3 linked regions of the Paludibaculum fermentans genome follow. The protein of the gene in region 1 interacts with the protein of each later gene in a pairwise test. Links are inferred from orthologs where the notes say so. Each region holds a gene or a part of one and is shown in the gene's direction. Other genes may lie near its edges. The genes, in order: IRI77_RS06810, dnaE and ctaD.

Region 1 (6,401 bases):
CGTCTTCCGGCAAACTCCGGCATCGCCCCTGGCCGGCCGCGCCGCGATCATGGCGGCCCGCGCGCTGGTCGAACTGAACTCCTTCGGACCTGCCCTGCAGGCGCTCAGCCGCGTCGCAATGGATCAGTTGCCGATGCCGCAGGCCGCCTTGTTATTCGCCCAGGCTTACTCGGGCACGGGCGACTCAGTTTCAGCAGCCGTGCAGTACCAGACTGTTTACTTCTACTACCCGCTGACCGCCGAGGCTGGAGACGCCGGTACGGCCCTGGCCGGGCTGGAACGGGAACTGGGTGAGCGTTATCCGCCGGCCATGCCCACAGCCCGCCTGCAGCGCTCGCAAAAGCTGATCGATGGCGGCCAGGCGACCCGCGCCAAGTCCGAACTCGAAGCCATGATCCCCCTGCTGGGCGGCCTGGAACGAGACCAGGCCCGCGTCCGGCTGGGCGCTGCCGACTATCAGATGAAGCGCACGGAAACAGCGGCCTCCTACCTGCGCAGCCTGCAGGTGGACGATCCCGAGGCCGAAGCCGAACGCCTTTACTACCTCGCCGCCTGCTACCGCCGTCTCGATCGCGATGCCGAGATGCTGGCCACTGTGCAGGAGATCGGCCCCAAGGCGCCCTCCTCACCCTGGCGGCTGAAGGCACTGATCCTCGCGGCTAACAATTACCTGGTCGCCAACGACTGGAGGAAGTTCACGCCTCTCTTCCAGGCTTGCGCCGAGGCCTTCCCCAACTCCGAGGAAGGGCCTGGCTGCCACTGGAAGTACACCTGGCGCGTGTATCTCGAACGAAAGGCGAACGCCGGCGAACTGCTCCGCCAGCACGTCACCCAGTACCCGTCCTCCGACAAGGCCGGCGCCGCGCTGTATTACCTGGGCCGCCTGGCCGAGTCGGCTTCCGACCTGCCGGCGGCCAAACGCTTCTACAACGAGGTGCTGGGCCGCTTCCCGAACTACTACTACACCGCGCTGGCCCGGGAGCAGTTGAAACGCTCGCAGGTCGCCCTCGCGGCGGCTTCGCCGGAGACCGAACGCTGGCTGGGCACCATCGCCTGGCCCGACCGCATTCGCCAGGCCGACTTCAACGCGGATGAACTCACCAGCCGCCGGATCGAGCGGGCTCGCCTGCTGGCCCGTGCCGGCCTGGACCAGTGGGCCGAAGGCGAACTGCGCTTCGGGATCCGCAACGGCGGCAAGCGCTTCCCCCTGGCCGTCGAACTGGCCGAAACCGCCCATCGCCGCGGAGCCCCCGACGTCGGCCTGCGCTACATCAAGAGCACCATCCCGGATTACCTGTGGCTGACCGCGGAGGGCGCGCCCAAGAGCTTCTGGAAGCTCGCCTTCCCGTTTCCTTACCGCGCCAAGATCGAACGCTTTGCGAAGGAGCGGTCGCTCGATCCCTTCCTCGTCGCCGCGCTGATCCGCCAGGAATCGGAGTTTAACCCGGCGGCTATCTCCGTGGCCAAGGCTGTGGGGTTGATGCAGGTGATGCCCGGCACCGGCCGAGAACTCGGCCGCCGCGTCGGCCTCAAAGCCGTCATGCCCAGCTCCCTGAAGGTCCCGGATATCAACCTCAACATCGGGACCTACTATTTGCAGCACCAGTTGGCCGCCCGCAATGGCAGTGTCGAGGACACCCTCGCCGGCTACAATGCGGGGCCCTCGCGCGTGCCCGTCTGGCGCTCTTGGTGGGACTTCCGCGAATCCAGCGAATTCGTGGAGACTATCCCGTTTACGCAGACCCGCGAATACGTCCAGATCGTCATGCGCAACGCGGAGATGTACCGCCGGATCTACGCCAACGAACCGTATTCCATCGAGCCCGAGCCGCCCCCGCCGCCGGCCACCATCACTGCCGCCCCGCCGGCCAGGAAGACCGCCAAAGCACCAGTCAAAGCGACGACCAGGAAGTCGAAACACTCCAACTCCAAAAAAGGTAAGCCGAGTGCCACTCGAACCAACAACTGAGCGCTTTCGCGCCCACCGCGTGGAGCACTTCACCGAAAGTGTCATCCGCGAAATGACCCGCCTCGCCCTGCGCCACTCCGCCGTGAACCTGGCCCAGGGGTTCCCCGATTTCCCCGCGCCGGCCGAGCTCAAAGAGGCGGCCACCCGCGCCATCGAGGAAGACTTCAACCAGTACGCCGTCACCTGGGGCGCCAAGCCGCTGCGCGACGCCATTGCGGCGAAGTACCTCCGGCACTACGCGTTGGAACTGGACCCCGAGACCGAGATCACCGTCGTTTGCGGCTCCACCGAGGGCATGATCGCGTCGCTGCTCGCCACGACGAATCCTGACGACGAGATCGTGATCTTCGAGCCCTACTACGAGAACTACGGGCCCGACGCGGATCTCTGCTCGGCCAAGCGGCGGTATGTCACGCTGCACGCGCCGGACTGGACGTTTGATCCCGACGAACTGCGCGCTGCCTTCAACTCAAAGACGAAGGCCATCATCGTCAATACGCCCAACAATCCGACGGGTAAGGTTTTCACTCGCACGGAGTTGGAGTTGATTGCCGAACTGTGCCAGGAGCATGATGCCCTCTGCATCACAGATGAGATCTACGAGCACATCCTGTACGACGGCGCCGTCCACGTTCCTGTGCTGACCCTGCCCGGCATGCGGGACCGCACCATCCTGGTCAACTCCATGTCCAAGACGTTCTCAGTGACCGGGTGGCGCGTCGGTTGGGTACTGGCGGCTCCCCACCTCACTACGTCCATCCGGAAGGTACACGACTTCCTGACTGTGGGCGCGGCCACACCGCTGCAGCAGGCGGGCGCGTTTGCCCTATCTTTACCTGACAAGTATTTCATTGATTTAGCAGTGCATTATGCTGAGCGCCGAGACTATCTAATGGGGCTGCTCCGAGTTGCCGGATTGGCCCCCTATCGGCCCGCCGGCGCATACTATATCATGAGCGACATTAAATCCATCGGGTATTCGGATGATGTTCTCCTTAGCCGTCATCTTGTTGAAACGGTGGGAGTTGCATGTGTACCTGGAGGGTCATTTTTCAGCCGGCAGGGTTTGGGATCGCACTTAATTCGCTTCTGTTTCTGTAAGAAGTATGAGACGCTGGAGGAGGCGGGGCGCCGTTTACAGCGTGCGTTCCGTGGTGCCGCCGACTAACTGACGCTAACAAGCGTCATAGCAGTTGAAGTGCATTCGATTGGCTGAAGGAGAAACGATGCTGCCGAATTTCCTCCTGCCGGAACAGGTAGTCCGTCAGAACGGGTCCGGTCCCACGCTCGAGATCGGCGATTCCGCAGGCGATGTAATCAGCCTGACGCTGGGGATTCATCGAACCATTGAACAACAGAGCCTGGACTTGTCGATTTCCGGCTCAGTGGACGGTGAAAACTGGGGCGACAAGCCTCTGGCCGCTTTTCCGCAGAAGTTTTATTGCGGTGTGTATAGCTTGATTGTGGATCTCTCTGACCGGCCGGACGTTCGTTTCCTGCGTGTTGACTGGAAAGTCAGCCGCTGGGGCCGGGGAGAGCCGACGCCCTTATTTGGAATGTACGTCTTCGCCGAAGCTGTTGGCCAAGGTGTAATGGGCGCCGCCGGCTAACCGCTGGCGCCGCTACAGACGGTTGATGAGGCTGGCGACATAGCCGCCGCCGAACCCGTTGTCGATGTTCACCACGCTCACGTTGCTGGCGCAGCTATTCAGCATCCCCAGCAGCGCTGCCAGTCCATGGAAGCTGGCGCCGTAACCCACGCTGGTCGGCACCGCGATGACTGGACAACTGACGAGCCCGCCCACGGCACTGGGCAGGGCACCCTCCATCCCTGCGCACACGACGATCACGCGCGCCTTTGTGATGCGATCCAGGTTTCCGAAGAGCCGGTGAATCCCCGCCACGCCGACGTCATGGATCTGATCCACATCGTTGCCCATCACCTCGGCCGTTACCACCGCTTCGAGGGCGACGGGCATGTCCGTTGTACCCGCGCTGATCACAGCCAGCGGTCCCTTGCCGTGCATGGTCCGGTCGCGCCACACCCGCAGCGCCCCGCAGGCGGGAAAATACTCGGCCTCCGGGTACAACGCCTTCATCCGGCCCGCCACTTCTTCGTTGGTCCGCGTCACCAGGACATTGGAAGCCCGCTCCAGCAGTCGCTCCGCAATCCCCAGGATCTGCTCAGTGGTCTTGCCTTTGCCGAAGATCACCTCCGGCATCCCGGTGCGAATGGCGCGATGATGGTCCACCGTGGCGTAGCCCAGATTCTCGAACGGCATGTGCCGCAGGCGCTCGATCGCCGCGTCAATCTCTACCGCGCCCGAACGCACCTGTTCCAACAGTGACTTGAGGTGATCCTGATCCATTTCGGTGTTTGCGCCTCTCTAGAAATCCAGCGTCATGCCCGGCTTGATATTGTTCTTCGCAGCCACGCCGGCGGCCACTTCCAACACGTAGGCGGCGTTGAAGCCCCCACCGTACGACAGGCACTTCTCCTGCGGACCGGGGCAGGGCGGCACCTTGTGTACCAGCTGAACCACTGTATGCTGGCGATCCATCCAGATCATGTCGAGCGGCACCTTCACTTCGAACATCCAGTAAGGGTACTTGCCCTCCTTCTGGTGGACGAACAACATGCCCTCGTTCTCCGGCAGCGAATCGCGGAACTTCATGCCGCGCATCACATCCGCCGGTTGAATCGCCAGTTCCGCCCGGATCTTCGTGCCGTTCGGGAAGGTCACCTGGCGCGAGTTGTAACCCACTCCGTTTCCGCTCTCGCCGCCGCCACAGCCGGCCATCAGAAATGACAGGGCCGCCGTCGCCAGCCAGAAAATCCGGAAGCGTCTTACATGCATCGATTAAAATGGTAGCTGGATTGCCAGCCGGAATGCACCAAGCCACCTCTACTTTTAGTCCCCCAGCCATCTGGCGCCGCCTCGTCCTGACGCTCGACATGATCAAGTTTGAGCACTCGGTGTTCGCCTTGCCTTTCGCCCTCACCGGCGCCCTGCTCGGCTGGCGCTCCATCGGCTACCCGCTGGACGGCATGGCGGCCAAGCTCGCCTGGATTGTCGTCGCCATGGTGGGTGCGCGCTCGGCCGCCATGGCCTTCAACCGTGTCCTTGACGCCGATATCGACGCCCGCAATCCGCGCACCAAGGCCCGCCACATCCCGGCCGGGCTGCTCAGCCGGACCTTTGCCTGGGGCTTCATCGCCGCCACCTCGGCCGTCTTCCTGCTGGCCGCCGGCATGTTGAATCCGCTCTGCTTCCGCCTCGCCCCGGTCGCGCTCGGCGTCGTCTTCTTCTACTCCTGGACGAAACGCTTCACGCCTCTCTCCCACGTGGTCCTGGGCTTCGCGCTGGGCATCGCCCCGGCCGCCTCCTGGATCGCCATGACCGGCTCGCTCAATCCGCGCATCCTCTGGCTCACTGCTGCCGTCACCCTCTGGACCGCCGGCTTCGACATCATCTACTCCTGCCAGGATTATGACTTCGACCAGCGCGAAGGCCTCTTCAGCCTGCCCGCCAAACTGGGCCTCGCCAATGCGCTCATCGTTGCCCGTTTCTTTCACCTCGCCATGATCGGCTGCCTGGTGCTGCTGGCCCTCTCGCTGGGCGGCGGCATCTCGTCCTGGCTCGGCATCGGCGTGGTGGCCGCCCTGCTGCTCTACGAACATTCTCTGGTCCATGCCAACGACTTCTCCCGTGTCGACGCCGCCTTCTTCACCGTGAACGGCTGGGTCGGCATGTTATTCTTTGGTTTCTGGGCCTTTGACATCCTCTCCGCCATGCCCGGACTGCATCTCCTGGGAAACTGACACACCTATGCTGCCTGATTTCTCTCAGCCCACTTTCGACGACCGCCGCCTGCTGCCCATCTACGACAAGGTCAAGGCCGGCGAACGGCTCAGCTACGAAGACGGGCTGACCCTCTACCGCTCGCCCGACCTCCTCGCCGTCGGCCACATGGCCAACCTGGTTCGCGAGCGTCTGCACGGCAACGTCACCTACTTCAACGTAAACCGCCACATCAACCCCACCGACGTCTGCGTGGCCTCCTGCAAGCTCTGCGCCTTCGGCAAGAAGGCCAAGGATCCCACCGCCTACACCATGTCGCTGGAGGACGTCTGGGCTCGTGCCGGGCACGGGGTCAGCGAAGCCGTCACCGAGTTCCATATCGTCGGCGGGCTCCACCCCGAACTCACGGTCGACTGGTTCTGCGAGATGCTGCGCGGCCTCAAGCAGCGCTATCCGCAGGTCCACCTCAAGGCCTTCACCATGGTGGAGATCGCCTACTTCCACAAGCGCTTCAAGATCCCGATTGAAGAGGTGCTGCGCCGCCTCAAGGAAGCCGGCATGGACTCCATGCCCGGCGGTGGAGCCGAGATCTTCACCGAGCGAGTCCGCCGCATTATCTGCGATCACAA
Region 2 (7,684 bases), 4.3 Mb from region 1 along the record:
CCGGCTCCAGGAAGATCTGATGGCGGGTTTTATCCGGGAATTTGACGATCTTGTCTTCGATGGAGGGGCAGTAGCGGGGACCGATGCCTTCAATCTGTCCACTGTAGAGCGGGGAACGCGGGATCGCCTCCTGCAGGATGCGGTGGGTCTCATCAGTGGTGTAGGCGATGTGGCATTCGATCTGGGGGCGGTCGATCCTGGTGGTGAGGAAAGAGAAAGGGGTGGGGATGGGGTCGCCCGGTTGCGGTTCGAACCGGTCCCACTGAATGGTGCGGCCATCGAGACGCGGAGGGGTGCCGGTCTTGAGGCGGGTCCACTGCAGACCGAGGCTGCGGAGGTGGTGGCCCAGGAGGTTCGACGGCGCTTCCCCGCTCCGGCCGCAGTTGGACTTGGTCTCGCCTACGTGGGCCAGGCCATTCAAAAAGGTCCCGGTGGTGACGACCACGGTGCGGGTCTGGAGCGAGCGTCCATCCGACAAGCGGATGGAGCGGACCTTGCGGCGGCCGTCCGCCAGATCGTCATACTCGATCTCGGCCACTTCGGCCTGCAGGATGCGGAGGTTCGGTTCGTGCTCCAGGGTCTCACGCATCTTGAAGCGATACTGCTTCTTATCCATCTGGGCGCGGGGGCTCCAGACAGCCGGGCCGCGACTGGTGTTCAGGAGGCGGAACTGGATCCCGATCTGATCGGCCACCTCGGCCATCACTCCACCCAGCGCGTCGACCTCCCGGACCAGGTGCCCTTTGGCGATTCCGCCAATGGCTGGGTTGCAGGACATCTGCGCGATGAGGTCGATGTTCATTGTGACCATCGCGGTGCGCAGGCCCATCCGCGAGCAGGCACGGGCCGCCTCGCATCCGGCATGTCCGGCTCCGATGATCACAACGTCGTAGTTGATCTGTCGCATTGGCAGGTGAGGGGGTTCCCAGATATCCTAGTTAATTGTAGCGAGAGGAGTTACGCTGTGAAAGTTCTGGTTCTGGGCAGCGGCGGACGCGAACACGCCATCGCTTGGCGGTTGAAGCGAAGCCCTTCTGTTTCAGAGGTTTACGTAGCGCCTGGGAACCCTGGCTGCGCGTCCGTGGCCACCTGTTTGAAGCCATCATCTTCTACACCTGTAGATTTACTACAGTTGGCGGACTCAATTGGCGCGGATCTCACCGTGGTGGGTCCGGAGGCTCCGCTGGTCGAGGGAGTCGTGGATCTCTTTGAATCCAAAGGGCGCCTGATCTTTGGGCCGACCCGGGCCGCGGCTCAGCTGGAAGGCAGCAAGATCTTCTCGAAGCGTTTCATGGAGCGGGCCGGCATTCCCACGGCCCGGTTTGTCTCGACTTCTGACCCTGCTGAAGCCCGTAAGTCATTGGATCAATTCGACTACCCCGTCGTGATCAAGGCCGACGGCCTGGCTGCCGGCAAGGGTGTCGTGATTAGTCCGGACCGCCGCCACGCGGAAGAAACCCTGGATGGGATGTTCAGCGGTGCCCTGGTGGGCTCCGCTGGCGGCAAGGTGGTCATAGAGGAGTTTCTCACCGGCGAAGAGGTGAGTTTCATAGGGCTCAGCGACGGAGAGCGTGTACTGCCCCTGGAGCCCTCGCAGGACCACAAGACCATTTTCGAGGGCGACCAGGGTCCGAACACCGGCGGCATGGGCGCCTACTCGGATTCGCGGATCCTGCCGCAGGCGCAGCGCGACCAGGTGATGCGCGACGTGATGGAGCGCACGGTCCAGCAGATGAAGGCGGAGGGTGCGCCGTTCCGCGGATTCCTGTACGCCGGGCTCATGATGACCGAACGCGGAGCGATGGTGCTGGAGTTCAACGTCCGGCTGGGCGATCCCGAGACGCAGGCGCTGCTGCATCGGATGGATTGCGACTTCGGGGCGGTGCTGCATGCGGCGGCTAGCGGGCAGGTGCGGCCCGAACTGCTCAAGTTTAAACAGGATCCTTCTGTCTGTGTGGTGCTGGCGGCGCATGGTTATCCGGGCAAGGTGCGGACGGGAGACGAGATTACCGGGATTGAGCAAGCGGAAGCGACCGGCGCGACAGTGTTCCACGCGGGCACCAGGATGGCGGACGGTAAGCTGGTCACCTCCGGCGGGCGCGTGCTGGGCGTGACGCATAGCGGCGCGACGCTGCAGGCTGCGATCGATAACGTTTACGCCGCCTGCGCGCCCATCCGGTTTGACGGGATGCAGATCCGGCGCGACATCGGAGCCAAGGGTCTGAAGCGCTGGTAAGCGCAGACGATGACCCCAGCCGGGCTGTAGAATAGATAGAAGATCCGGGGACGTAGCTCAGCTGGATAGAGCGTCCGCCTCCTAAGCGGAAGGTCGGCAGTTCGAATCTGCCCGTCCCTACCATTTCTGCCGAATTCACCGATGTCCGACAAGCCGTTCGTCCATCTACACTGCCACACCGACTACTCGCTGCTGGACGGGGCCTGCGAAATCGGCAAGCTGATGAAGCTCGCCGTGAAGCAAAACCAACCGGCGGTGGCGTTGACGGACCATGGCAACCTGTTTGGCGCCGCGGAGTTCTACTTCAAGGCGAAGGACAATGGCGTCCACCCGGTGATCGGGTGCGAAGTCTACATCACGCCGAACGACCGGCGGATCAAGGACGAAACGAACCGGCGCTACAACCATCTGGTGCTGCTGTGCGAGAACCAGGAAGGCTACCGGAACCTGATCAAGCTGGTGTCGACGGCAAGTCTCGACGGCTTCTATTACAAGCCGCGCATCGACAAGGACCTGCTGTCGCAGCACAGCAAGGGGCTGATCGCGCTGTCGGCCTGCCTGAAGGGCGACATCAACGAAACGTTGATGAACGATAAGTACGACGACGCGCAGAAGCTGGCGTACGAGTATCGCGATCTGTTCGGCAAGGACAACTTCTTCCTCGAGATCCAAGATCACGGGCTGGAAGAAGACAAGGTCGTGATGCCGCAGGTCTACCGCATGTCGCGCGAGACCGGCATTCCGCTGGTGGCGAGCAACGACGCGCACTACCTGGAGCACAGCGACCATCGCGCGCAGGACATTCTCACCTGCATCCAGTCCGGCAAGCTGGTGAGCGATGAGAAGCGCCTGAAGTTCTCCACCAACGAATTCTTCCTGAAGACGCGCGAAGAGATGATGACTATCTTCGGCGAGGTGGAAGACGCGCTGGACCGCACGTGGGACATCGCACAACGCTGCCAGGTGAAGATGGACCCGGTGAAGGAGCCCTTCCCGAAGTTCGACGTCCCGCCGGAGCAGACCATCGACAGCTACTTCGAGTACGTGGCGCGGCAGGGCTTTGAGAAGCGCCGCGGCAAGCTGGACAAGATGGCGGCGCAGGGCCAACTGCGCTTCGACATGGCCGAGTACATTGAGCGGCTGGATCGCGAAATCAAACTGATCCAGCAGATGCAGTTCTCGGGCTACTTCCTCATCGTCTGGGACTTCATCCGCTACGCGAAATCGACGGGCGTGCCGGTGGGTCCGGGCCGCGGTTCGGCCGCCGGCTCGCTGGTGAGCTTCTGCATGGGGATCACCGATGTGGATCCGCTGCACTACGGCCTGCTGTTTGAGCGCTTCCTGAATCCTGAACGCGTCAGCATGCCTGATATCGACGTGGACTTCTGTACGAACCGCCGCGGCGAGGTCATCCAGTACGTCACCGAGAAGTACGGGCGCGAGCAGGTGGCGCAGATCATCACATTCGGCACGCTGGCTCCGAAGGCCGCGATCAAGGACGTGGGCCGCGTGCTGGACATGAGCTTTGGCGAAGTGGATAAGCTTTCGAAGCTGATTCCGGCCGACCCGAAGATGACGTTGAAGAAGGCTCTCGACGAGGAGCCCGCGATCCTGGAGGCCGCCGCCAAGGATCCGAAGGTCAAAGAGATTCTCGACATCGCGCAGCGCCTGGAGGGCATGGCCCGCAACTCGGGCGTGCACGCCGCGGGCGTTGTCATCTCACCGGTGCCGCTCGCCGAGATCGTTCCTCTCTACCGCACCAACAAAGAGGAAATTGTTACCCAGTTCGAAATGTCCATGCTCGAGAAACTCGGGCTGCTCAAGATGGACTTCCTGGGTCTCACCACGCTGACCATCGTGCACGAGGCGCTGTCGCTGATCAAGAAGACGCGCGGCGAGACGCTGGTGCTGGAAGATCTGCCTCTGGACGACAAGGACGCGTATGAGCGCATCTTCGGCCAGGGCCTGACTGACGGCGTCTTCCAATTTGAATCGTCGGGCATGAAGGATGTGTTGCGGCGCTCGCATCCTGAGCGCATTGAGGACCTCATCGCCCTCAACGCCCTCTATCGTCCAGGCCCGATTCAGAACGGCTTCGTCGACGACTATGTCGATCGCAAGCTGGGCCGCAAGCCGGTCACGTACGATCTGCCCGAGTTGAAGTCGCTGCTGGAAGAAACCTACGGCCTGGTGATCTATCAGGAGCAGGTTATGCAGGTGGCGCAGCGTATCGCCGGTTACTCGCTGGGTGAAGCCGATCTTCTGCGCCGCGCGATGGGCAAGAAGAAAAAAGAGGAGATGGACAAGCAGCGCGCCCGTTTCCTCGACGGCGCGAGGAAGAACGGCCATCCGCCCAAGAAGGCCGAGGCCCTGTTCGACCTGCTGGCGAAGTTCGCCGAGTACGGGTTCAACAAGTCACACTCGGCGGCCTATGGCTATCTCGCCTATCTCACCGGCTACCTGAAGGCGCACTATACGGTGGAGTTCCTGGCGGCGCTGCTAACGTCGGAAACGGGCAACACCGATAAGGTCGTTAAGTACATCAACGAATGCCGCTCTCTGGGCATTGAGGTGCTGCAGCCCGACGTGAACCAGTCGGACCTGAACTTCACGCCAGTGGGCCGCGACAAGATCCGCTTCGGTTTGGGCGCAGTGAAGAATGTCGGCGTGGGCGCGGTGGAAGCCATTGTGAAGGCTCGCAACGAAGGCGGCGTCTTCAAGTCGCTGGACGACTTCTGTGAACGAGTTGATCTCTCGGCGGTGAATCGCCGCGTGATGGAAAGCCTGATCAAAGCGGGAGCGATGGACAGTCTGAAAGGCTACCGCTCGCAGTTGTTCGCGATCATCGAGGACTGCATCGAATCCGGCCAGCGCGCCCAGAAGGACAAGCTCAGCGGGCAGACTGGTTTGTTCGGCGAGCTCATTGGAGACGACTCTCCCTCTTCTTCGCGCGCACTGCCCAGGCTGAATGACTGGAGTCAGGCGGAGAAGCTGCGCGGCGAAAAAGAGACCATCGGCTTCTACGTCAGCGGCCACCCCCTGGACGAGTATCGGTGGAAAGTGACGGAGCTCACGTCGTACACCACCGAGAATCTGGCGGGCCTCGAAAAAGGCATGGAAATCGCGGTCTGCGGCATCCTGCGCAGCGTGCAGAGGCGGCGCAACAAGGAACAGAAGCCTTGGGCCATCACACAGCTCGAGGACTGGACTGGTTCGGTGGAAGCGTTGTGTTTCGCCACCCGCTACGAGCATCTTCAAAAAGAGATTGAAGAGGACAAAGCGGTGCTGGTGCGTGGCAAGGCGATGCCCGAGGAAGACGGCACGATCAAGCTGAACATCCAGGAGATTATTCCGCTCGAGTTGGCCCGTGTGAATTTCCCTTCGCTGGTCTCCATCCGTGTGCGGCTTTCGGCAACCGGCAACGAGAAAGCCGAAGCGTTGCAAAAGCTGTTCACGACCAAGCCGGGCGAGACCTCAGTGCGGCTGAAGCTGGAGAAGCCGAGAGACTTTGCAGTGACACTTGATGTCACGGCGCGCATCCGTCCGGATAAGGAGTTCAAGGCCGAAATCGAGCGCATCTGCGGACCGGAAGCGCTTGAAGTGATAGCCTCGTAGGAAGCATCTTTATATGAGCGATACTTCGCAAGCACGCATCGCCGATATCGAGCGCGAGATCTCGCAGCTCCAGCTCACCTCCACAGGTGCGCAGGCACAGCTCGCCGATCTCGAGGGCGAACTGAAAGCGCTGCGCGGTGAGCAAGGCGTCAATCTGGCGTGGCAGCGTGTCCAACTTGCTCGCCATCCCAAACGGCCGCACTCGCTGGACTACATCAACCGGCTCGTGCCGGACTTCACGGAAATTCACGGCGATCGATTCTACGGTGAAGATGCGGCCATTGTCGCGGGCTTCGGCACGATGCTCGGCGGCCACCCGGTAATGATGGTCGGCCTGCAGAAGGGCCGTGACACAAAGCAGAAGCTGATCCGCAATTTCGGCATGCCGAAGCCGGAAGGCTACCGCAAGGCGATGCGCGCGATGGAGATGGCGTCTAAGTTCCGGCGTCCGATCATTACTTTCCTCGATACTCCGGGGGCCTATCCGGGCATTGACGCGGAAGAGCGCGGCCAGGCCGAGGCCATTGCCTATAATCTGCGGGAGATGACCCGACTGCAGTCGCCGCTGATTGTGGTGGTGATTGGCGAAGGCGGCAGCGGCGGCGCGCTGGCGCTGGGTGTGGGCAACAAGGTGTTCATGCTGGAGAACGCGGTCTACAGCGTGATCTCTCCGGAAAGCTGCGCGGCCATCATCTATCGCGATTCCACGAAGGGTGCGCTGGCGTCCGCTGCTTTGAAGATCACGGCGAGCGACCTGGTGCGGCAGGGCCTGATCGACGGCATTATCCCCGAGCCGCTTGGCGGCGCGCAGGACGACTACGATCGAGCCGCGCAGTATCTGCACCAGACGCTGGTCGCGGCCATTGACGAACTGGCTCCGATGAGTCCGGACCAATTGATCGAACAGCGGTATCAGAAGTTCCGGCAGATGGGCAGCTTCTTCACGGAGTAGCGACGCTTGAACAAGGGCAAATTTATCCTGATGGGCGTGGTCGCCTTCTTCCTCTTCCTTGGGGTGACGACTTACCTGATGCTGGGCAATCGCAAGAACCGTGTCGAGGTGTGCATGACCTACCAGGGCCGCAACTCGTGCAAGGTCGCCTCCGGAGAATCGAAGGAAGCGGCGTTGCGTACCGCGACGGACACAGCTTGCGCGTTGATTGCCGCGGGCGTGACGGAAACACAACAATGCACGCACGGTGAGCCGGTGAGCGTGCGCTGGCTCGACTAGATGGCGTCTCCGTCTCCAGCGCCGGCGCGCGGTCTGCTCGCCGAGAACGTTCTGCTATTCCACTGGTCCGACGATCTGGTCGCGCACCGCTTGCGGCAGGTGCGGGAGTACGTCCTGGCCCAGTCCCGGCATCTGCATCGCGAGGACTTCATTGTTGTACACCCGCGCGATCTGCACCTGCTCTTTGAGGCCTACGACAGATTCTTCTTCGAGGGCCTGTGCGGCAATGCCCTGGAAGGGCAAAGTCTCAGCTTCCGGCTGTCATCGCGCATGACAAAGACTGGCGGCAAGACGACTCGTTTCACCAGCCGCACAGGCGCGGTCAGCTACGAGATCTCCGTCGCGGTGAACATGTTGTTCGACTCGTTTGAAGAGGACTCGCGTTCCGTCACCGTCTGCGGGATCGAATGCACCAATCGCTTCGCGGGCTTGCAGCGCATCTTCGAACACGAACTCGTGCACCTCATTGAGATGCTCTGTTGGGGCGAGAGCGATTGCTCGGCCGCGCGATTCCAGGGCATCACCGCCCGCCACTTCCGCCACACGGCCCATACGCACAATCTCATCACGCGTCGTGAGCAGGCTGCGGAAGCGGGCATCCG
Region 3 (6,585 bases), 320 kb from region 1 along the record:
GGCGTGTACTTCCTGGCCGGCGGCGCCCTGGCCTTCATGGCCGCGCTGATCCTCATCTGCCTTGGACTGCGGTCGGCCGGCTACCTCGAGAATTCGGTGAAGGACGAGCACTACCACGATCTGGGCAAGTGGCTCTTCGCGCTGACTGTCTTCTGGGCGTATGTGACCTTCTCGCAGTACATGCTGATCTGGTACAGCAACCTGCCCGAAGAGGTTGCCTGGTTCCAGCGGCGCCTGGCGGGCGGATGGTATAACTGGCGGCCGTTTTTGATCTTCTGCCACTTCTTCATCCCGTTCTTCGCGCTGATGCCCCGCGCCAGCAAGCGGAACCTGAAGGTGCTGGGTTTCTTCGCCGGTTACCTGATGCTGATGCATTACTTCGACATCTACTGGCAGGTGATGCCGGTGCTGCACGGCAAGGGTCCGCAGGTGAGCTGGATGGATCCCGTGGCCTTCCTGGCCGTGGGTAGTGTATTTGGCCTGATGTTCTGGTCCGGACTGCGTAAGAAACCGCTGGTGCCGGTGGGCGATCCACGGCTCGACCAGTGTCTTGCGTTCCATAACGTCTAAGGGCCCCTGGAGTATCGAAGATGCTTGATCCGAATCAGGAACACGATCCGACAATGCCCGAGACGGCCATCATGGTCGAGGGTGTCGACTACGACCGCCGCGACGCAAAGGCCGGCCTCATCGCCATCGTTTCGATGGCCGTCATGGGCCTGTTCATTGCCATGATCATCGGCGTCTACTGGCTCTACACGGTCGCCTACGAGCGCGTGGAGTACGACCAGTACACCGGCGTCGCCAGCAAGGAACTGCAGGCGATTCACGATCGGGAAGAAGAGCAACTTCATCGCTATTCGTACATCGATAAAGAGAAGGGGATTGTTCGGATCCCGATCGATCGCGCGATGGACATCGTTGCCACGGAATTCGGCGAAGGCAAGGTGAACTACAACACCAAGTCGTACGCCGTGAAGGATGAACTGCCCGGTGGCGCTGCCGGCGGAGCCAATGCTCCCGCACCCGGCGCCGCACCGGCCGGAACCGCTCCCGCAGGCGCTGCCCCGGCGGCGCCCGCAACCACGCCCGCCAAGCCGGCCGCCACGGAACATAAGGCGGCCCATTAGGGACTCTTTCATGCTCACTCTGAAGACAGCACAAACCGAAAGGATGCAGCGCCCCGGCGCGCAGGCGCTCACGCGTCTTCGCCGCCTGGCCGTTGTGCCTGCCGCCGTGCTGTTGATGTCGGGTGCTTCCGGTTTGCTGGCCCAGTCTGAAGACGAGAAGACGCCGCGGGAACTGACGGGCGTTGATGTCGTCGAACACCTGGGTCAGAAGATCGATCTCAACCTTCAGTTCATCGGGGAAGACGGCTATCCACACGCGCTGAAGGAATACTTCAGCAAAGGTAAGCCGGTCGTCCTGAACCTTGTCTACTACTCCTGCCCGATGCTCTGCAACCTGGTCATGAACGGCCAGACGCAGGCTTTCCGCAAGCTGAAGTGGACCATCGGCAACGAGTTCGAAGTGGTGACCATCTCCATTGATCCCACTGAGAACTTCGGCCTGGCCCGCAGTAAGAAGGCGTCGTACCTCAACTCCTACGAGCGTGAGACCTCCGGCTGGCACTTCCTGGTGGACCATCAGGAGAACGTGGCCAAGCTGGCCAAGCAGATCGGTTTCGGCTACCGCCGGGATCCGGCCACCGGCCAGTACGCTCACGCGGCGGCCATCTTCGTGCTCTCACCGGAGGGCATGATCAGCCGCTACCTCTACGGCGTCAACTTCAAGCCGTTCGACATTCAGATGGCGCTGACGGAAGCCGCGAGCGAGAAGTTCGGCGTCAGCGACCGTATTCTGCTCTACTGCTTCCACTACGATCCAGCCTCCCGCGGCTACGTCCTGTTCGCGCGCAACTTCATGCGCGGCGGTGGCGCGCTGGCGCTGTTGATCTTCGGTTTTGTCCTGTTTCGATTGTGGCGACGTGAACGCCGGGTTGGATTCAACCACCCTCCTATGGTGACTGCGAAATGAATTGGTTCCAGAACTGGATGCTGCCCAAAGCGGCGGCCACACATGCCGGTGACGTCGATGGACTCTATATGTTCATCGTCTACCTCACCATATTCTTCTTCTTCTTCAACGGAGCGTTGATCCTGTACGCCGTACGGAAATGGCGGCGGCGCTCAGCGAAGGAGGTGACGCCGCACATCACGCACAACACGAAGATGGAGCTCATCTGGAGCATCATCCCGCTGTTCGTCGTGATGGGCATCTTCTTCTGGGGCTTCAAAGGCTATGTCAAAGCCTGGGTTCCGCCGAACGACTCCATGGAGATTGTCGTCACCGCCAAGAAGTGGGTATGGCAGTTCGAGTATCCGGACGGTACTCGTACACTGAACGATCTCCACGTGCCGCTGAACAAGCCCGTGAAGCTCGTGATGCACTCCGAAGACGTGATTCACAGCTTCTTTGTGCCCAGCTTCCGGCTGAAGCGCGACGTGATCCCGGGCCGTTATACGGAACTCTGGTTCACCCCGACTGAGCCGGGCGTCCAGCAGGTGTTCTGCGCTGAATACTGCGGCAAGGGCCATAGCGACATGCTGGCCCGCATCTTCGTCGACACCCCCGAGCAGTACGAGACGTTCCTGCGCGAAGGCGACGAACAGGTTCGCAAGATGCCGTTGAAGGATCTCGGCAAGCTGGTCTACGAAAACAAGGGCTGCGCGACGTGCCACTCTCTGGACGGCACCCGCGGCCAGGGCCCCTCCTGGAAGGGAATCTGGGGCGAAACGGGCAAGGGTGCGGACGGCAAGCCTTATACGGTTGATGCCAACTACATCCGCCAGTCTGTGCTGCAGCCTCAGGCTGTGGTGGTACAGGGCTTCGAGCCGATCATGCCGACGTTCCAGGGTCTCCTGCGCGAGCGCGAAATCCTGGGCGTGATCGAGTTCATCAAGTCGGTGAAGTAACAGGAGCAACGGAATGGCAGATACTTTAACGACCCACGGCAACGGTCACGCCGCTCACCACGGCGACTATTTGGATGACCCGAAAGGGTTGGCCAGTTGGCTGACGACTGTCGACCACAAGCGCATCGGCCTGATGTACATGTGGTCCGTCTTCTTCTTCTTTCTGGTCGGCGGTATCTTCGCACTGCTGGTTCGCATTGAGCTTCTGACGCCCAAGCAGACCATCATGACGGCTGAGATGTACAACCGGGTGTTCACCCTGCACGGCGCCATCATGGTGTTCCTGGTGATCATTCCGGCGATCCCCGCGGCTCTGGGCAACTTTGCGCTGCCCCTGCTGCTGGGCGCCAAGGACGTCGCGTTCCCGAAACTCAACCTGGCTAGCCTCTACGTTTATTGGACCGGCGCCCTGATGGCTGTGACGACCCTCGCGCTGGGCGGCGTCGACACCGGTTGGACCTTCTACACGCCCTACTCCAGTACCACTGGCGGCGGCGTCACCCTGATGGTCCTGGCCGCGTTCGTGCTGGGCTTCAGTTCGATCTTCACGGGCGTCAACTTCATCGCCACGATCCACAAGCTGCGCGCGCCCGGCATGGGTTGGTTCGAGATGCCGCTGTTCTGCTGGGGGATGTACTCCACGGCGCTCATCCAGATCCTGGCCACGCCGGTGCTCGCCATCACGCTGCTGCTGCTCTGCATGGAGCGCGTGCTCAGCATCGGTATCTTCGATCCCCAACTGGGCGGCGATCCTGTGCTCTTCCAGCACTTCTTCTGGTTCTACTCGCACCCGGCCGTGTACATCATGATTCTGCCGGCGTTCGCGGTGATCTCGGAAGTCATCCCCACCTTCTCGAAGAAGACAATCTTCGGCTACAAGGCCATCGCCTTCTCTTCGGTTGCGATTGCGCTGCTCGGCTTCCTGGTCTGGGCGCATCACATGTTCACCGCCGGCATGAGCCTGTTCGCCGGCGCGATCTTCAGCTTCATCACCTTCTTCATCGCTATCCCCTCGGCGATCAAGGTGTTCAACTGGATTGCGACCATGTGGCGCGGCTCCATCTCGCTGGAAGCGCCGATGCTGCACGCCATCAGCTTCCTGCTGATCTTCACCATCGGCGGCCTGACCGGCCTGTTCCTGGCCGCTCTTTCCACCGATGTCCACTTGCACGACACCTACTTCGTCGTCTCACACTTCCACTACGTCATGGCCGGATCGAACCTGATCGCGTTCCTGGCCGGAATCCACTACTGGTGGCCCAAGATGTTCGGCCGGATGTACAACAAGCGCCTGGCCGCCATCGGCGCCGCGCTGGTGTTCCTGGGCTTCAACGCGACCTTCCTGCCGCAGTTCGTGCTGGGCAGCCGCGGCATGCCGCGCCGCTATTACAACTACCTGCCTGAGTTCCAGTCGCTCCATGTGGCATCCACCATCGGCAGCTGGATTCTGGCCTCCGGCCTGTTCCTGATCGGAGCTTACCTGCTGGCTTCGCTGCGCCAGCCCAAGAGCATGGTGGCCAACCCCTGGGGCGGCCGCACGCTGGAGTGGGAGACCGATTCTCCGCCCACCACGCACAACTTCGAGGGCCAGCCCGTCCTGCAGCACGGCCCCTATGACTATCGTGCCAACCCCGCGCCCGTCGGCGTGGAGGAGCACATCCACTAGGATCGACGGAGTTCTTCAAGAGACGCATATCATGAGTACTGCGACCCATACGACCAGCGCCGATCACGGGCACTCGCCGTTCCTCCAGCATCACTTCCGTGACATGGACCAGCAGTTCAATACCGCCAAGATCGGTATGTGGCTGTTCCTGGTAACGGAAATCCTGATGTTCGGCGGCCTCTTCATCGGCTATGGCATCATGCATGCCAGCCACCCGCAGGCCTTCCTGGCGGCTCACCACCACCTGGACCGCACGATGGGCGCCATCAACACCATCGTCCTGCTCTTTTCCAGCTTCACCATGGTGATGGCGATCTGGGCCGCGCAGACCTCACGCAAGGGACTGGTCATTCTGTTCCTGGTCATCACCCTGCTTTGCGCCGCCACCTTCATGGGCGTCAAGTATTCCGAGTACAGCCACAAGTTCCACGAAGGGCTGCTGCCGGGCAAATACTACACGCATGAGGGCGACACCGTTCCCGGCCAGTTCCTGTTCTTCAGCTTCTACTTCATGATGACCGGCCTGCACGGTATCCACGTGCTGCTGGGCATGGTCGTCATCAGTTGGCTGATCTTCCGGGCTGTGCGGGGCGATTTCGGCCCGGATTATTACGGGCCGCTGGATGTCACCGGACTGTACTGGCACCTGGTCGATCTCATCTGGATCTACCTGTTCCCGTTGATGTATCTGATTTCCTAGAGGAGACCACCCGGAACCATGTCTCAATCCGCTTCGCACGCCGCACACATTACCGGTCCGAAGACCTACGGCGCCGTCCTGCTGGGCCTGCTGGTGCTGACCGTCATCACGGTCCAGGCCTCCTACATCGACTTCGGGTCCATGAACACGGTGGTCGCCCTCATCATCGCGACTATCAAGGCTTCGCTCGTCGCGCTGTTCTTCATGCACCTGCGCCACGACAAGTTCAACGCCGTGATCTTCGTCGGCGGCCTGCTGTTCCTATCGATCTTCATCATCTGGACGATGTTCGACTTGGGCACACGGGAAACCATCCTGCCGTCGAACCTGAAGGAACCTGTGCTGGAGTTCCCCGGGGCTCCGCTGAACAAGCCGGTCCGTCCTTCCACGGGACAGCCCGCGGGCACACCGGCTCCCTAACCGTCAGCCGATCGTTGATCCAAAGACGCCATGCTCCCCTTGGAGTGTGGCGTTTCTATTTGCTGAGTACTTTGTGCGCGCGCAGGATATCGAGGACTCGCTCCACCGGCAGCGCCTCGACGGTGTGCCCATTCGAAGTCACTGTCTCCGCCTTGAACAGCGAGTTGTTCACCGCCTCTTCCGTCGCTTCAATGACGCCCTCGAACAGTGGTGTCATGTCGTCGTTGGAGACCAACGGTGAGCCGCCCCGGTGCGTGGAGAATGCGATGGCGTAGTCGCCGCTGCCATTCGAGCCCGAGGAACCAGTCCGGCCCAGTCCCAGCATCGCCCGCGCCGCCATGCGCTTCAAATTCCGTGCATCCACCGGAGCGTCCGTCGCGATGACGATCATGCAACTGCCGTCCTTTGAGCCCTGGCCCGCGCGGCGCAGCTCGCGGCCGACGGGAATGCCTGCAATCATCAGGTCGCCGCCATAGTTTGATTGCACCAGCACGCCCACCGTGTACTGGCCCAGAACGCGGGAGGACGTTCCAATGCCGCCCTTGTATCCGAAGGCCACCGTGCCGGCGCCGGCGCCCACGGCTCCTTCTTCCACCGCCCCGGAATGGGCGCCGCGCAGCGCCGCGAAGACTTCGTCCTTACCCACCGGCCGGCTGCGGATGTCGTTCAGGTAGCCGTCGTTTGTCTCACCCACGACAGCATTGATGCTGCGCACCTGCTCATTCCCCGGCAAGCCCAGCATGTACTCCAGGAGGGCATCGGCTGCGCGAGGCACGTTTAGGGTGGCGGTGAGCAGGATCGGCGTCTCCAGTTCACCCAGTTCC

Evidence for each region.
Region 2: the proteins of IRI77_RS06810 (region 1) and dnaE interact in binary tests that used the Escherichia coli proteins (3 or more experiments, as listed by UniProt). The link is inferred for Paludibaculum fermentans from one-to-one orthologs.
Region 3: the proteins of IRI77_RS06810 (region 1) and ctaD interact in binary tests that used the Escherichia coli proteins (3 or more experiments, as listed by UniProt). The link is inferred for Paludibaculum fermentans from one-to-one orthologs.

Annotation. Positions count from the first base shown.
Region 1 is NZ_CP063849.1:1,720,892-1,727,292, reverse strand. What follows is about bases 1,313-4,079. They hold IRI77_RS06810 (aminotransferase class I/II-fold pyridoxal phosphate-dependent enzyme), read left to right. Parts: upstream 1,313-2,021; coding sequence 2,022-3,137; downstream 3,138-4,079. Other genes in these bases: larB (nickel pincer cofactor biosynthesis protein LarB), read right to left, coding at 3,592-4,079; IRI77_RS06805 (hypothetical protein), read left to right, coding at 3,196-3,579; IRI77_RS37900 (lytic transglycosylase domain-containing protein), read left to right, coding at 1,313-1,969. Outside these bases: more of IRI77_RS37900, read left to right, coding at 1-1,312; more of larB, read right to left, coding at 4,080-4,338; IRI77_RS06795 (DUF192 domain-containing protein), read right to left, coding at 4,357-4,827; IRI77_RS06790 (UbiA-like polyprenyltransferase), read left to right, coding at 4,860-5,792; aminofutalosine synthase MqnE, read left to right, coding at 5,800-6,401. UniProt on the Escherichia coli protein: Shows aminotransferase activity with methionine and histidine as substrates, and to a lesser extent also with phenylalanine.
Region 2 is NZ_CP063849.1:6,022,481-6,030,164, reverse strand. The notes cover bases 2,002-6,051. They hold dnaE (DNA polymerase III subunit alpha), read left to right. Parts: upstream 2,002-2,377; coding sequence 2,378-5,851; downstream 5,852-6,051. Other genes in these bases: IRI77_RS23730 (acetyl-CoA carboxylase carboxyltransferase subunit alpha), read left to right, coding at 5,865-6,051; purD (phosphoribosylamine--glycine ligase), read left to right, coding at 2,002-2,236. Also shown: tRNA uridine-5-carboxymethylaminomethyl(34) synthesis enzyme MnmG, read right to left, coding at 1-907; more of purD, read left to right, coding at 914-2,001; more of IRI77_RS23730, read left to right, coding at 6,052-6,803; IRI77_RS23725 (hypothetical protein), read left to right, coding at 6,810-7,082; IRI77_RS23720 (SprT-like family protein), read left to right, coding at 7,083-7,684. UniProt on the Escherichia coli protein: DNA polymerase III is a complex, multichain enzyme responsible for most of the replicative synthesis in bacteria. This DNA polymerase also exhibits 3' to 5' exonuclease activity. The alpha chain is the DNA polymerase catalytic subunit.
Region 3 is NZ_CP063849.1:2,043,058-2,049,642, reverse strand. The notes cover bases 2,364-5,314. They hold ctaD (cytochrome c oxidase subunit I), read left to right. Parts: upstream 2,364-2,988; coding sequence 2,989-4,641; downstream 4,642-5,314. Other genes in these bases: IRI77_RS08115 (cytochrome c oxidase subunit 3 family protein), read left to right, coding at 4,673-5,314; coxB (cytochrome c oxidase subunit II), read left to right, coding at 2,364-2,975. Also shown: IRI77_RS08140 (hypothetical protein), read left to right, coding at 1-570; IRI77_RS08135 (hypothetical protein), read left to right, coding at 591-1,130; IRI77_RS08130 (SCO family protein), read left to right, coding at 1,141-2,037; more of coxB, read left to right, coding at 2,034-2,363; more of IRI77_RS08115, read left to right, coding at 5,315-5,341; IRI77_RS08110 (cytochrome C oxidase subunit IV family protein), read left to right, coding at 5,360-5,761; IRI77_RS08105 (DmpA family aminopeptidase), read right to left, coding at 5,817-6,585. UniProt on the Escherichia coli protein: Cytochrome bo(3) ubiquinol oxidase is the terminal enzyme in the aerobic respiratory chain of E.coli that predominates when cells are grown at high aeration.